Regions from separate parts of the Pseudomonas sp. gcc21 genome, predicted to be linked through region 2. Evidence: predicted binding sites of a transcription regulator. Region 2 holds the regulator's gene; each other region holds the start of a gene.
What was found. The regulator LexA, encoded in region 2, represses DNA repair genes until DNA is damaged. The targets are predictions, from matches to a motif close to CTGTNTNNNNANACAG.
Positions count from the first base shown of each region.

Region 1: recA (recombinase RecA) is a predicted target of LexA. The motif match lies at 1,901-1,916, and genes of this name have one in related genera.
Region 3: recN (DNA repair protein RecN) is a predicted target of LexA. The motif match lies at 1,809-1,824, and genes of this name have one in related genera.

Region 1 covers NZ_CP051625.1:3,923,153-3,927,337, reverse strand. Annotated here, with positions in the region: gene HG264_RS18200 (TIGR00730 family Rossman fold protein) at 1-385, shown strand, start outside; gene HG264_RS18195 (regulatory protein RecX) at 345-788, opposite strand; gene recA (recombinase RecA) at 808-1,845, opposite strand; gene HG264_RS18185 (CinA family protein) at 1,960-2,481, opposite strand; gene HG264_RS18180 (TetR/AcrR family transcriptional regulator) at 2,818-3,513, shown strand; gene HG264_RS18175 (TRAP transporter fused permease subunit) at 3,602-4,185, opposite strand, start outside.
Region 2 covers NZ_CP051625.1:1,296,062-1,300,246, forward strand. Annotated here, with positions in the region: gene nagZ (beta-N-acetylhexosaminidase) at 1-923, opposite strand, end outside; gene HG264_RS06165 (L,D-transpeptidase) at 999-1,484, opposite strand; gene HG264_RS06170 (TetR/AcrR family transcriptional regulator) at 1,541-2,224, opposite strand; gene lexA (transcriptional repressor LexA) at 2,430-3,038, shown strand; gene sulA (SOS-induced cell division inhibitor SulA) at 3,068-3,571, shown strand; gene HG264_RS06185 (hypothetical protein) at 3,596-3,829, opposite strand; gene HG264_RS06190 (DUF6586 family protein) at 3,950-4,185, opposite strand, start outside.
Region 3 covers NZ_CP051625.1:3,411,378-3,415,562, reverse strand. Annotated here, with positions in the region: gene dnaK (molecular chaperone DnaK) at 1-951, opposite strand, end outside; gene grpE (nucleotide exchange factor GrpE) at 1,038-1,619, opposite strand; gene recN (DNA repair protein RecN) at 1,848-3,521, shown strand; gene fur (ferric iron uptake transcriptional regulator) at 3,601-4,005, opposite strand; gene HG264_RS15785 (outer membrane protein assembly factor BamE) at 4,100-4,185, shown strand, end outside.

The sequences.
Region 1 (4,185 bases), 1.4 Mb from region 2:
TCAACTGTGTGAATCCGGCTACATCGGCGAGTCAGATCTGAATCTCATGACCGTGGCCCATTCGCCTGACGAAGCCATGGAACACATCCTGCGGTTCTACAGTAATTACCATTCAGCACGCTGGGTCGACGGTCAGTACGTTATCAGGCTGTACCGCCCGCTGACTGAAGCGGCAATGGAGCTGATCAATAAGGAGTTTGCGGGGATCTGCAAGGAGCCCGGGTTTCATCAAACACATGATTCACCGAGCGAATCAGACGAACCCGAGTTGAAACAACTGGTACGACTGGGATTTGTGTTCAATGGCCGCGATCACGGACGTTTACGCGCGTTGATCGACGTGCTCAATCAACCTCATAACCAGCAAAACCACGATACTGCATGAAGCGAAGCTGCTTGGCGCGCTCTCTGGCGTCCCGCGCCTCGCCTTCCGGAAAGCGCTTGTGAAATGTCTCGCGGGCAAGCGCGCTCCAGTCATAGACCTCATCGCGCAATATCGAATCAATCAGATGTTCAGCCACACCGCGCTCGCGCATTTCCTGGCGTAACCGCTGCGGCCCGTACCCTCGCTGGGAACGGGCGTGAACATAGGCTTCGCAGAAGCGCTCGTCGCTGAGCAGCCCGTCGTCTTCCAGACGGTCCAGCTCCACTTCAAGCAAATCAGCCGGCGCTTCGCGCTGACGTAACTTGCGTTGCAACTCCAGACGGGTATGTTCTCGCCGCGCCAGCAAATCCAGCGCGGTGCGGCGGATGGCTACCGGGGTCTCGAGTCCCTTGCGACCGAACATATGTCAGTGACGAAGCGGATCAGGCGTCCGCTTCGGCGCTATCCTCAACCACAGCACCTGGCTTGCCGGGCTTGGGCAACAATTTTTCACGGATCGCCTTTTCAATTTCTTCAGCAATCGCAACGTTCTCGGCCATGTACTTGGCAGCATTTGCCTTGCCCTGACCGATCTTGTTGCCCTTGTAGCTGTACCAGGCGCCTGCTTTCTCAACCAGACCGATCTGCACGCCCAGATCGATGATCTCGGCATTGTGATAGATGCCCTGACCGTAAAGAATCTGGAACTCAGCCTGACGGAACGGCGGCGCAACCTTGTTCTTGACGACCTTGACGCGGGTCTCACTGCCAACCACTTCGTCACCTTCTTTCACCGCACCCGTGCGGCGGATGTCCAGTCGTACGGAAGAATAGAATTTCAGCGCGTTACCGCCGGTAGTGGTTTCCGGGTTACCGAACATAACGCCGATCTTCATACGGATCTGGTTGATGAAGATAACCAGGCAGTTGGCGTTCTTGATATTACCGGTGATCTTGCGCAGCGCCTGGGACATCAGACGCGCCTGGACACCCACGTGGTGATCACCCATTTCGCCTTCGATTTCGGCCTTGGGCACCAGGGCAGCCACGGAGTCGACAATGATTACGTCGACCGCGTTTGAACGCACCAGCATGTCGGTGATCTCAAGGGCCTGCTCACCGGTATCCGGCTGGGACACAAGCAGGTCATCCACATTCACGCCCAGCTTGCCAGCGTACTCGGGGTCCAAAGCATGTTCAGCGTCAACGAAGGCGCAGGTGGCCCCTTGCTTCTGAGCCTGAGCAATGACCGACAGGGTCAGCGTGGTTTTACCTGACGACTCAGGACCATAGATTTCAACGATCCGGCCCTTGGGCAAGCCGCCAAGACCCAGGGCAATATCAAGCCCCAGCGAACCGGTGGAAATCGACGGAATGGCCTGGCGTTCATGATCGCCCATGCGCATGACCGCGCCCTTGCCAAACTGACGTTCAATCTGACTCAAAGCCGCCGAAAGCGCCTTCTTCTTGTTGTCGTCCATTGTGCATCCTCTTGGAGTGGCGGGAGCGGTAGCGCCCGGACTACTGGAAAAACTACTGTATATTTGGTCAGTATTATTCCACAGTTGCTGAAGCTCGCCTACCCCCCTATTTGATCAGGATGATGATCGGTTCGCAGCGAGGCGTTCAACCTCGATAACCAGGCCTTCCAGTGCCTTGAGCACGGTATGCGCGCGCACTTCACGACGATTGCCCTGCATGCGCTTGCAGTGGCTGACTACGCCCTTGCCCCGAATAGCCCAGGCAAACCAGACAGTGCCGACCGGCTTTTCCGGCGTCCCGCCATCAGGCCCGGCAACACCGCTCACCGCTACCGCCAGATCCGCATCGGCTGCCTGCAAAGCGCCCTGCGCCATTGCCCGGACCACAGGCTCGCTGACTGCGCCATGGGTTTCGAGTATGTCCTCCGGCACGCCCAACCAGTGGGATTTGCTGCGATTGGCATAAGTAACGAAGCCTGTTTCAAACCAGGCCGAGCTACCGCTTACCCGCGTGATGGCTTCGGCAATACCACCGCCCGTGCAGGACTCAGCCGTGGTGACCTGCAGACCCAGCCGCCGCAAGCCGTTGCCCAGCCGGGCGGCTACGGAATCGATCAAGGGGTCGTATTGAGACATCGTGCACACCTCTTCATTTGCGCTTGAAAAACCGCGACTGCTTCACTTCAGCGTGTCCGGCCACCCTATCATCCCAACGCCGCAGACCCCAGAAACACACACGAAATGCGCGGCAAACCGTCAGGTCTTGGAACCGATTGAAACCATTCTCCCACACTGCCAGCCGCTTTTCGCGAAGCGAATAAAGCCACCTATAAACAGGTTCTCATCGCGCTGCCAGAGCCATGTTGATGCGCCGCCGGCATGGTAGACTTTCGGCATCGGAGCGGCTGTATTTCCTGTCAGTACAGCGTGATTTCCGTATGAGATAAAAGTTTTCCTGTAATGGACAAAGCGATGCACGAGAATAAAAAAGGTTCCGGATTTACGGGACATGTGCCCGACCAATTGTTCGAAGCCAAGCTAGAAGGCATTCAGGACACTTCTCTCGCCGAGCAGCGCCGGGATCAGATATGCGACGCAGCGCTCGAACTCTTCCTCAAGAAAGGCTTCGCCTCGACCACGGTGCGCGATATCTGCGCGCTTTCAGGGGTCAACCAGGCGAGCATCTACGACTATATCGCCAACAAGAACGACATCCTCAGGCGATTATTGAACAAGCTCTGGTTTCGCTCGGGCGTGCCCAATCTGCATGAACTGATGAAAGAGCACCCGCAGGAGTCGCTGGAAGACTGCGTCAGGTTGTACCTGAGCGAATCCTGGACCAAGAAGCGCAAAGGCACGTTACTGGCTTATCGCACAGTGCCGCATCTGCAGAAGGACGACCGCGACGCCATGAGATCGCGCGATCAGCTGGTGATCCGGCAGATGGCCGAGAAATTCCGGCATCGAGCGGGTCTTGCCGAGGACGATCCCCGGGCGGAAATCATCTCGAATCTGATCATTTACCTTGCAGGCTTCGGTCCGCTACGCGACTGGCTGCATCAGGATATTGACGATGACGTCATCGTCAATACCGTCGCTGCGGGCGTTACCGCAATGGTTGAGACGCTCGCACACTCTGTAGAGCAGCCGGAGCCACAGCCCAGCTGACTGCACACTCTTCTCGCCTGACAAGAAAAAGCCCGGAAACCGTTACTGGTTCCGGGCTTTTTCCTTCTACCGGTGCAGTCGCTGGCCCTTAGGCCAGGCTTGGCTTCATCCGGTTTTGACTCCACACAAGCGCTATCAGTACCGCCGATGCCAGACCACCGATGATGGTCGTCATCAGACCCGGAAAGCTGAAGGCGAAACCGGCGACGAACAGCGGTATACGCTGCCAGGGTTTCACATGTCCGGCGCCCAGCAGATAACCTTCCAGACCGCCCGAGATCAGCATGATGCCGATGATGATCGACGGCAGCACATACAACAGCGGTGTCAGATCACCCTGCAATACCAACGCCGGCTGGAACAGGAAGAACAGCGGTATGAAGTAGATCACGATGCCCAGACGCATGGCCGTGAATGACGTCTTCATCGGCTTGGCCCCGGCCATGGTGCCGGCCAGGAACGCAGCAGCCCCTACCGGCGGCGTGATCACCGAGAGCATGGCGTAGTAGACGATGAAGAAGTGCACCGCGATGGTGTTCAACCCACCGACTTCAATGATCGCAGGCGCCAGCGTGACCGCCAGGAAGATGTACGCCACGATCGCCAGCCCCGCCATTCCCATCACAAAGCAGGCGACGATACCGAAGAAGATCACCATGAACACATTATCGC
Region 2 (4,185 bases):
TCTACACCGGGGCGCTGACGGGCTAGCATTCGGCCAAGATTATCAGGCGGTTGCACGCCAATCTTTTGGACGTGCACCAGTGCCTGCTCCGCAGCGTCGCGATCGTTACACACCAGCAACATATCGCAGCCAGAATGCAACGCCGCATCAACACGCTCGCTCATCCCGCCCACCGCGTGGGCACCAGCCATGGTCAGGTCATCACTGAAAATGACTCCTTCAAAAGCCATCTCGGCGCGCAGGATGTCTTGCAGCCAGCGCCGAGAAAAACCGGCTGGCAGCTCATCTACAGCGGGATAGACGACGTGAGCGGGCATGATTCCGTCAAGTCGGGAGGCTAACGCTGCGAAGGGCTTGAGATCCGACGCGCGAATGTCCTCTTCTGAGCGTTCATCAACCGGCAGAGCAAAATGAGAGTCTGCCTCGGCCCAGCCATGGCCGGGGAAATGCTTGCCCGTCGCAGCCATGCCGGCGTGCTTCAGACCTTGAATGTAGGACGCGGCCAACCGGGTCACTTGCTGCGGATCACCACCCAGTGAGCGGTTACCGATGACGGCACTGCGGCCATAATCAAGATCCAGCACCGGAGCAAAACTGATATCGATGCCGCACGCGAGCATCTCTGTGGCCATCACCCAGGCCGCGGCAGTGGCTGCCTGTTCGGCTTGTTCTGCTGGTAGCGCCGCCACGTCACCCAGCGCAGGGAGTCGCAGTACGCCATTGCGCAGACGTTGCACCCGTCCGCCTTCCTGATCGATGGCAATAATCATATCCGGACGCACCGCACGGATGGCTCTGACCAGTTCGCGCACCTGCATTGGCGATTCGGTATTGCGGGCAAAAAGTATGATGCCGCCGACTTCCGGCTGTCTGAGTATGTCGCGGTCGGCCGCAGTGAGCCACGTACCTGCGACGTCCAGCATCAGGGAACCTTGATTCAAACCTATTACTCCTGCCTAGCTAAGGGGTGATGGCAGCGGCATGAACGCTGCGGGGACTTATTCTTCAATCTGGACCTTGCAACCGACCGGCGTCATGTCGAAAAGCTCGATAATGTCGCTATTGCGCAGACGGATGCAGCCGTGGGACAAGGGTACGCCCATAGGTTGATCATCGCCGGTGCCGTGAAGATAGATGTAGCGTCGCTGGGAGTCGCAGCTACCGCCACGGTTGAAGCCGGGGCGCTCGCCGCACAGCCAGAGAATTCGTGAAAGAATCCAGTCTCGCTGAGGATGCTGCCTGGCCAGTTCGGCCGTCCAGATCTCGCCGGTGGTACGCCTGCCGATAAACACCGCGCCCTGGGGCTCGCCTGCGCCGATACGCGCACGTACACGGTGCAGACCGCGCGGCGTGCAACCGCTGCCATTGCGTTCGCCAGGCCCATTGACGGCGGTGGAGATGGGGAACGTGCAAAGCAGCCGACCGGATGCGTATCCGGTTAGCTGCTGAGAAGAAATCGATATATGAATCAGATCCAGCTGCATGCGCGCCCCTGCGAAAGTGCACACGATAACGGATCAGAGCATCAGAGGTAAGCCCATCAGACCGATTCCAGACGCGCCTCTGGAACGACAGCTCGCGCCATCGCACTCCCGTCGGCACGCATGCCGGCAGCAAGGAACGGGACCATCAGCCTGAGTACACGGTCCACGCTATGGTGAACGCCGAACTCGTCTTCAGCGATCGCCCGGAGCGCCTTCATACTGGACATGGTAAATGCGGCACTTCCGAGCATGAAATGCACTCGCCAGAATAGCTCATCGGGCGGCAGTTGCGGCGCGGCCCGGTATACCAACACCATATAGCGCTGGAATACCTTGCCGTATACTTCCCCCAGATACTTGCGCAGATGGCCCTGGCTTTGGCTGAAAGCCAAGCCCAGCAAGCGCATGAAAATCGACAGGTCATTACCGCTTCGGGGTTTGACCGTCAGCACCTGACGCACCAGCATCTCAAGCAGCTCTTCCAGGCTGGGGTCATCGTCCTCTGCGGCCTCCTGCCGGCGGTCCAGCTCCCGCTCCAGGCTTGAGACGAACGGATCGAGGAACCGCACGAACACCGCCTGTATGAGCGCCTTCTTCGAACCGAAGTGATAATTCACTGCCGCCAGGTTCACCCCTGCCTTACTGGTGATCAGTCGTAAGGATGTTTCTGCAAATCCTTTTTCGGCAAAGGACCGCTCAGCAGCATCGAGAATTCTTTGAACGGTATCAGAATGGGCCATCTGGATTCCAAGTACGCCAACGTGTGTTTGAAACATACGTTTCAAACGGTCTGACTGTCAAGCTCAGCGCATACGAGCCTCTTGGCAGGTATGGTTCTAACCAATCTGCGTGCGAGGCGCAAGTATTTGGAGCCAGGCAAGCTTGTACTGACAGATCAACTGTATATAATCACAGCTACTGTATAAAAAAACAGGCACAACCCAAATGCAAAAGCTCACCGCACGGCAGCAGCAGATTCTTTCCTTTATAAAGGATTATATGGATGCCCACGGATACCCGCCTACGCGTGCGGATATCGCCCGGGAAATCGGCTTCAAATCACCAAACGCTGCCGAGGACCATTTACGCGCGCTTGCTCGCAAGGGGGCTATCGAGATGATACCCGGAGCATCGCGCGGGATACGCTTACCTGCCGATACGCTAAATGCTGCAGAGGATCGCCTACCGGTTATCGGCCAGGTTGCTGCGGGGGCCCCGATTCTGGCAGTCGAGAACATCGAAGATCATTGCCGGGTCGACCCTGATTTTTTCCATCCCAGGGCTGATTACCTGCTCAAGGTAAAAGGCATGAGCATGAAAGATATCGGTATTTTCGATGGCGATCTGCTGGCCGTGCATAGAACCACTGAAGCACGCAATGGCCAGATAGTCGTTGCACGCATAGACGATGAAGTCACCGTCAAACGCTTCATGAAAAAAGGCCGCAAGGTTTCACTGATTGCCGAAAACCCGGACTTCGCGCCAATAGATATCGATCTTGCCGAGCAGGAACTGACTATTGAAGGGTTGAGCGTCGGCGTTATACGCCGCTGACCATTTGCCGTTTACGCCAGGAGCTGACCATGCCGTACTTCCAGGAAACGCGTCTCGAACAGTCTGATCTCATCAGGAATGCCCTGCTCGCGTCCCGCTACAGGGCACCACTGGGGCTGATGAAACAGCAGGCGGCCACCGAAGTTGCCGAAAGCAATGAAGATACAGGGTTCAGTGAGATCTGCCTGAATGGTTCTCCGCGGCAGTGCATGCAATGGCTCGCACCGGTTCTGCGCGATCTGAGCCAGACAAGAACGCCGCGCTGGCTGACCTTGATCGACCCACCGGAAAACCTGAGCCATACCTGGTTACGCTCGGCCGGGCTGGACCCGAGCCAGATTTTGATCGTCCGCCCGAAGCGCAGCATGGATTGCCTGACGTTCTGCTGCGAGATTCTAGCGCTGGGTAACAGTCACACGGTGGTCAGCTGGTTGGCAGCAGGGGCGCGTGAGGCCAAGATGCTGGAAGGCGCCGCTCGCAAAGGGAACTGCCGCAGCCTGAACGTGCGGCTCGATGCAGCCCGAGCCGCCTGAGTCGCACTGTCAGGCAATAACAGATCAGTGCAGGACCCGATCCTCCGGGATGGTATCGTCTTCTTCCATCACCTGCCCCGCCACCTGCATGCCGGCGCTGATCATTGCCTTGGCGACTTCAATGTAATGGCCCTGCAGAAAATCCTTCGCGTCGGGCGAGAACTCGATGACCAGCAAAGGCTCACCGTCCTCATCGGAGCGTCGCAGCGCGACCTTACCGTTGGGGAGCTCAACTATTTCGAGAAAGGGTGAAGGCATGTTCTGGTCTCCTGGCTACTGGCGCGCAGTGTACCACAGACGCAGCAGACCGGCTCCGCGTAACGCCCACTCAGGCTTGACAGCAACCCGCGAGGAGCGAGGCTGGCTGGCTGGCGAAAATCAATATTCCACCATTCCGTCACGGTAGCGGCTGATCAGCTCATTCAGCGCACCGATGGCGTCATCCGCATCATCCAGTGACCACTCGGCGCGAGCACTCGCCGCACTGCTTGCTATCAGCCCGTCGTTCTGCGGCTTAGTGGCGGCCTGCACCGGTGGCGCGTGCAGGGCTAGCCAACCGGCGAGCAACCGTCCCAGCCAGGTTTCTCTCTCACAACCCAACTCGCTCAGCTCAG
Region 3 (4,185 bases), 1.9 Mb from region 2:
GATACTGCGCTTGACCAGCTCCTCGACCAGCGACTCCAGCTTGGCCCGGGTAACCTTGACGTTCAGGTGCTTCGGACCCGATGCATCGGCAGTGATATACGGCAGGTTCACATCAGTCTGGTTGCTGGAGGACAGCTCGATCTTGGCTTTCTCGGCCGCCTCTTTCAGACGCTGCAGCGCCAGCGGATCGTTGTGCAGATCAACGCCGTTTTCCTTCTTGAATTCGTCGGCCAGATAGTCGATCAGGCGCATGTCGAAATCTTCACCACCCAGGAAGGTATCACCGTTGGTAGCCAGAACTTCGAACTGGTGCTCACCGTCAACTTCTGCGATCTCGATAACCGATACGTCGAAGGTACCACCGCCAAGGTCATACACCACGATTGTCGAATCGCCGCGCGACTTGTCCATACCATATGCCAACGCAGCGGCAGTCGGCTCGTTGATGATCCGCTTGACGTCGAGACCGGCGATCCGACCAGCATCCTTGGTAGCCTGGCGCTGGCTGTCGTTGAAGTAAGCCGGTACGGTGATGACCGCTTCAGTTACCGGCTCGCCCAGGTAATCCTCGGCGGTTTTCTTCATCTTCTTCAGCACTTCTGCAGATACCTGCGGAGGCGCCATCTTCTCGCCCTTTACTTCAACCCAGGCGTCACCGTTGTCGGCTTTGACGATCTTGTACGGGACCAGCTTGATGTCTTTCTGTACGACGTCTTCTTCAAAACGGCGACCGATCAAACGCTTCACCGCGTTGAGCGTGTTCTGCGGATTGGTTACCGATTGACGCTTGGCCGATTGGCCGACCAGCGTTTCGCCATCGTTGGTATAGGCCACGATCGAGGGCGTGGTGCGACCACCTTCAGCATTCTCGATTACCTTGGCCGTACCGTTTTCCATGATCGCCACGCAGGAGTTGGTAGTTCCCAGGTCGATACCGATTATCTTGCCCATCTAAATTCTCCGAATCTGTGTGCCGCGTGATTCCTGCGGCGGGATTGTCTATTGATGAACCCTTAGTGGGGTCACTCGATTCAATTTCAAGCCTGTTCGTCGATCGAAGGTGATGCCGGCTTGTCAGCGGGAGCCTTGCTCACCACCACCATCGCCGGACGCAGAAGGCGACCACTGAGCGTGTAGCCTTTCTGAAACACCCGTACCACTGTGTTGGGCTCCATGCTGTCCCGCTCTTCGGTGGTCATCGCCTGATGGAGTTCGGGATTGAAAGGTTCACCTTCAGGGTGTACCGCTTCGATCTGATGACGCCCCAGGGTGTCAGCGAACATCTTCAGCGTCAGCTCCATGCCTTCACGCATCGGCTTGAGCGCTTCGTCACTGGGGTCAGACAATTCGATGCCGCGCTCAAGGCTGTCGAGCACCGGCAACAGGTCATTGGCGAAACGCTCGAGCGCGAACTTGTGCGCCTTCTCGACTTCCTGCTCGGCGCGCCGGCGCGCGTTCTGCACATCAGCGGCCGCGCGCAGAGCCTGATCCTGCGCGGTAGCCAACTGCTCCTCGAGGCTGGCCACCTTTGCAGCCAGGCCCTCCGTATCAGTGCCTTCCAGCACCTCTTCGACTTCGGGGTCCTGATCGTTCAGGTCCTGCTTCTGTTCGTCCGCCATGAATCTCTCCTGTCGATAAATAAGGGTAATTCGCCGGCCGGTTGACGTTGCGGGCACCGTCATCGCGATGCCACGCCAACCGGCCTTTCATCTCTGACCCCATATATGGGGACGGCAGCCAGCGATTCAAGCCCCACAATCTGCCGGATAAAAGGAATGCCAGGGGACTTGTACGGAAAACTCGGACTACTGTATAAATAACCAGACTTACTATCCGGGAGCACGGCGATGCTGGTACATCTTGCGGTGAACAATTACGCCATTGTCGATCACCTCGAACTCGAGCTGGCCAATGGCATGACCGTCATCACTGGCGAGACGGGTGCCGGCAAATCAATCATGCTCGACGCGCTGTCGCTGACCCTGGGTGACCGAGCCGATAGCGGAGCCGTTCGTCCCGGCGCCAGCAAGGCTGACTTGCTGGCGACCTTCGATATAAGCGACATTCCGGAGGCCATCAGCTGGCTGGAAGAGCGAGATCTTGCCGGAGAAGACAATCAGGTCATCCTGCGCCGCGTGGTAACCGCCGAAGGTCGCTCACGGGGCTATATCAACGGCAGTCCCTGTCCGCAACAACATCTGAAGGCGCTCGGCGAAATGCTGATCGACATCCACAGCCAGCATGAGCACCAATCATTGCTCAAGACCGACACCCACCGGCGCTTGTTGAACAACTATGCCGGTGCCAGCGAACTGGCGCGCCAGGTGCAACTCGCTGCTCAGCGCTGCCGGCAGACCGAACAGGCGCTTCTGAAGGCGAGCCAGCGCGGCGATGAGCAAAGCTCGCGCCTGCAATTGCTGACCTACCAGCTTGAGGAGCTGGATAATCTCAGCTTGCAGGACGGTGAGCTCGAGCAACTGGAAAACGACCAGCGCCAGTTAGCCAACGCCGAGCAGATCCTGCATTCGTGCCAACAGGTGATCAATCTCTGCAGCGAGAACGACAGCGGCAGCGTGCTGCAGGCACTTACCGCCAGTCTGCAACGCATGGGTAGCCTGCAGGCGAATCACCGCAATCTGGACGAGGCCAACACCCTGCTGGCCAGCGCCCAGATACAGGTAGAGGAAGCGGTCGGTGAGCTGACCCGTTATCTGGACCATTTTGAAGCCGACCCAATTCGTCAACAGCAGATTGAAGAGCGTCTTGGCACCATTTATGACCTGGCCCGCAAGCACAGGGTCAATCCGGACGAACTGCCCGCGCTGCAACAACAACTCATAGACGAGCTGGAAAGCATCCAGCAAAACCATGCCGATTCAGGCCAGCTGGCGGAAGAGCTCGAGGCGTTCCGCATTCATTATCAGGAGCTCGCCGGCAAACTCACAACGGCGCGGAAAAAAGCGGCTGACAAGCTTGCCGAAGCGGTTACCCGGGAAATACAACAATTGGGCATGCCTGGCGGCAAGGTTGTGGTTCAGCTGGTGACAAACAAGGCAGAGGAATATTCTCCACACGGCCTGGAAAGCGTCGAGTTTCTCGTCAGCGCCAACCCCGGTCAGCCGCCCAAGCCTCTGGCCAAAGTCGCATCCGGTGGTGAACTGTCACGCATAAGCCTGGGCATACAAGTCATTACTGCCCAGACCTCGCGGGTACCGACACTGGTATTCGATGAAGTGGATGTAGGCATTGGCGGACCAACAGCGGAAATCGTCGGCCAATTGCTGCGCCAGCTCGGCGCACGCGGGCAGGTATTGACTGTCACCCACCTGCCTCAGGTAGCGGCGCAGGGACACCAGCACTTGTTCGTGCGCAAGGAGCAGTCGCGCAAATCGACCCGCACCCGCATCGACAATCTCGATCGTGAAGGTCGTATTCACGAGGTGGCACGCATGCTCGGTGGAATCGACATGACTGAAGAGTCCCTCGCCCACGCACGCAAACTGCTCGCCAGCCCTGATTAAAGCAGAGCTGCCATAACGACAAACGCCCTTCCTGCTACAGGAAGGGCGTTGTGTTATGGCTACGCCGGTTGAAGGCTGTTCAGACGCGTTTCTTTACGTACAGCACCAGATTATGATCCACCAGTTCGTAGCCATGCTCCTTGACGATGTCGTGCTGGCGACGCTCGATTTCCGGATCGTAGAATTCGATCACTTCACCTGTATCCAGGCACACCATATGGTCGTGGTGCTCACCATCCGCCAATTCGAACACGGCGTGCCCGCCATCAAAGTTGTGGCGAACCACCAGGCCCGCGGACTCGAACTGGGTCAGAACCCGATACACGGTGGCAAGCCCGACATCCTCACCCGCTTCCATCAGCGCCTTGTACACATCTTCGGCGCTCATATGGCGATCGGGCGAGCTATCCAGCATCTGCAGGATCTTGACGCGCGGAAGCGTAACCTTGAGGCCAGCTTTCCGCAGTTCTTGATTTTCAACCATGGGTAGTTTCTCGTTCAGCGCTTCGCAGGGCGGGTTCTGTCGGGTATGATTCAGGGCCATTCAGCCGACTCACGATAGTGGATGTTACCACGCGATGCCTAACAGTCTGAACCGAATCCTCTGTGTCCTTTTGTGTACGTCCGCCTTGAGCCTCGCCGGTTGCGGCTTTCCCGGTGTTTA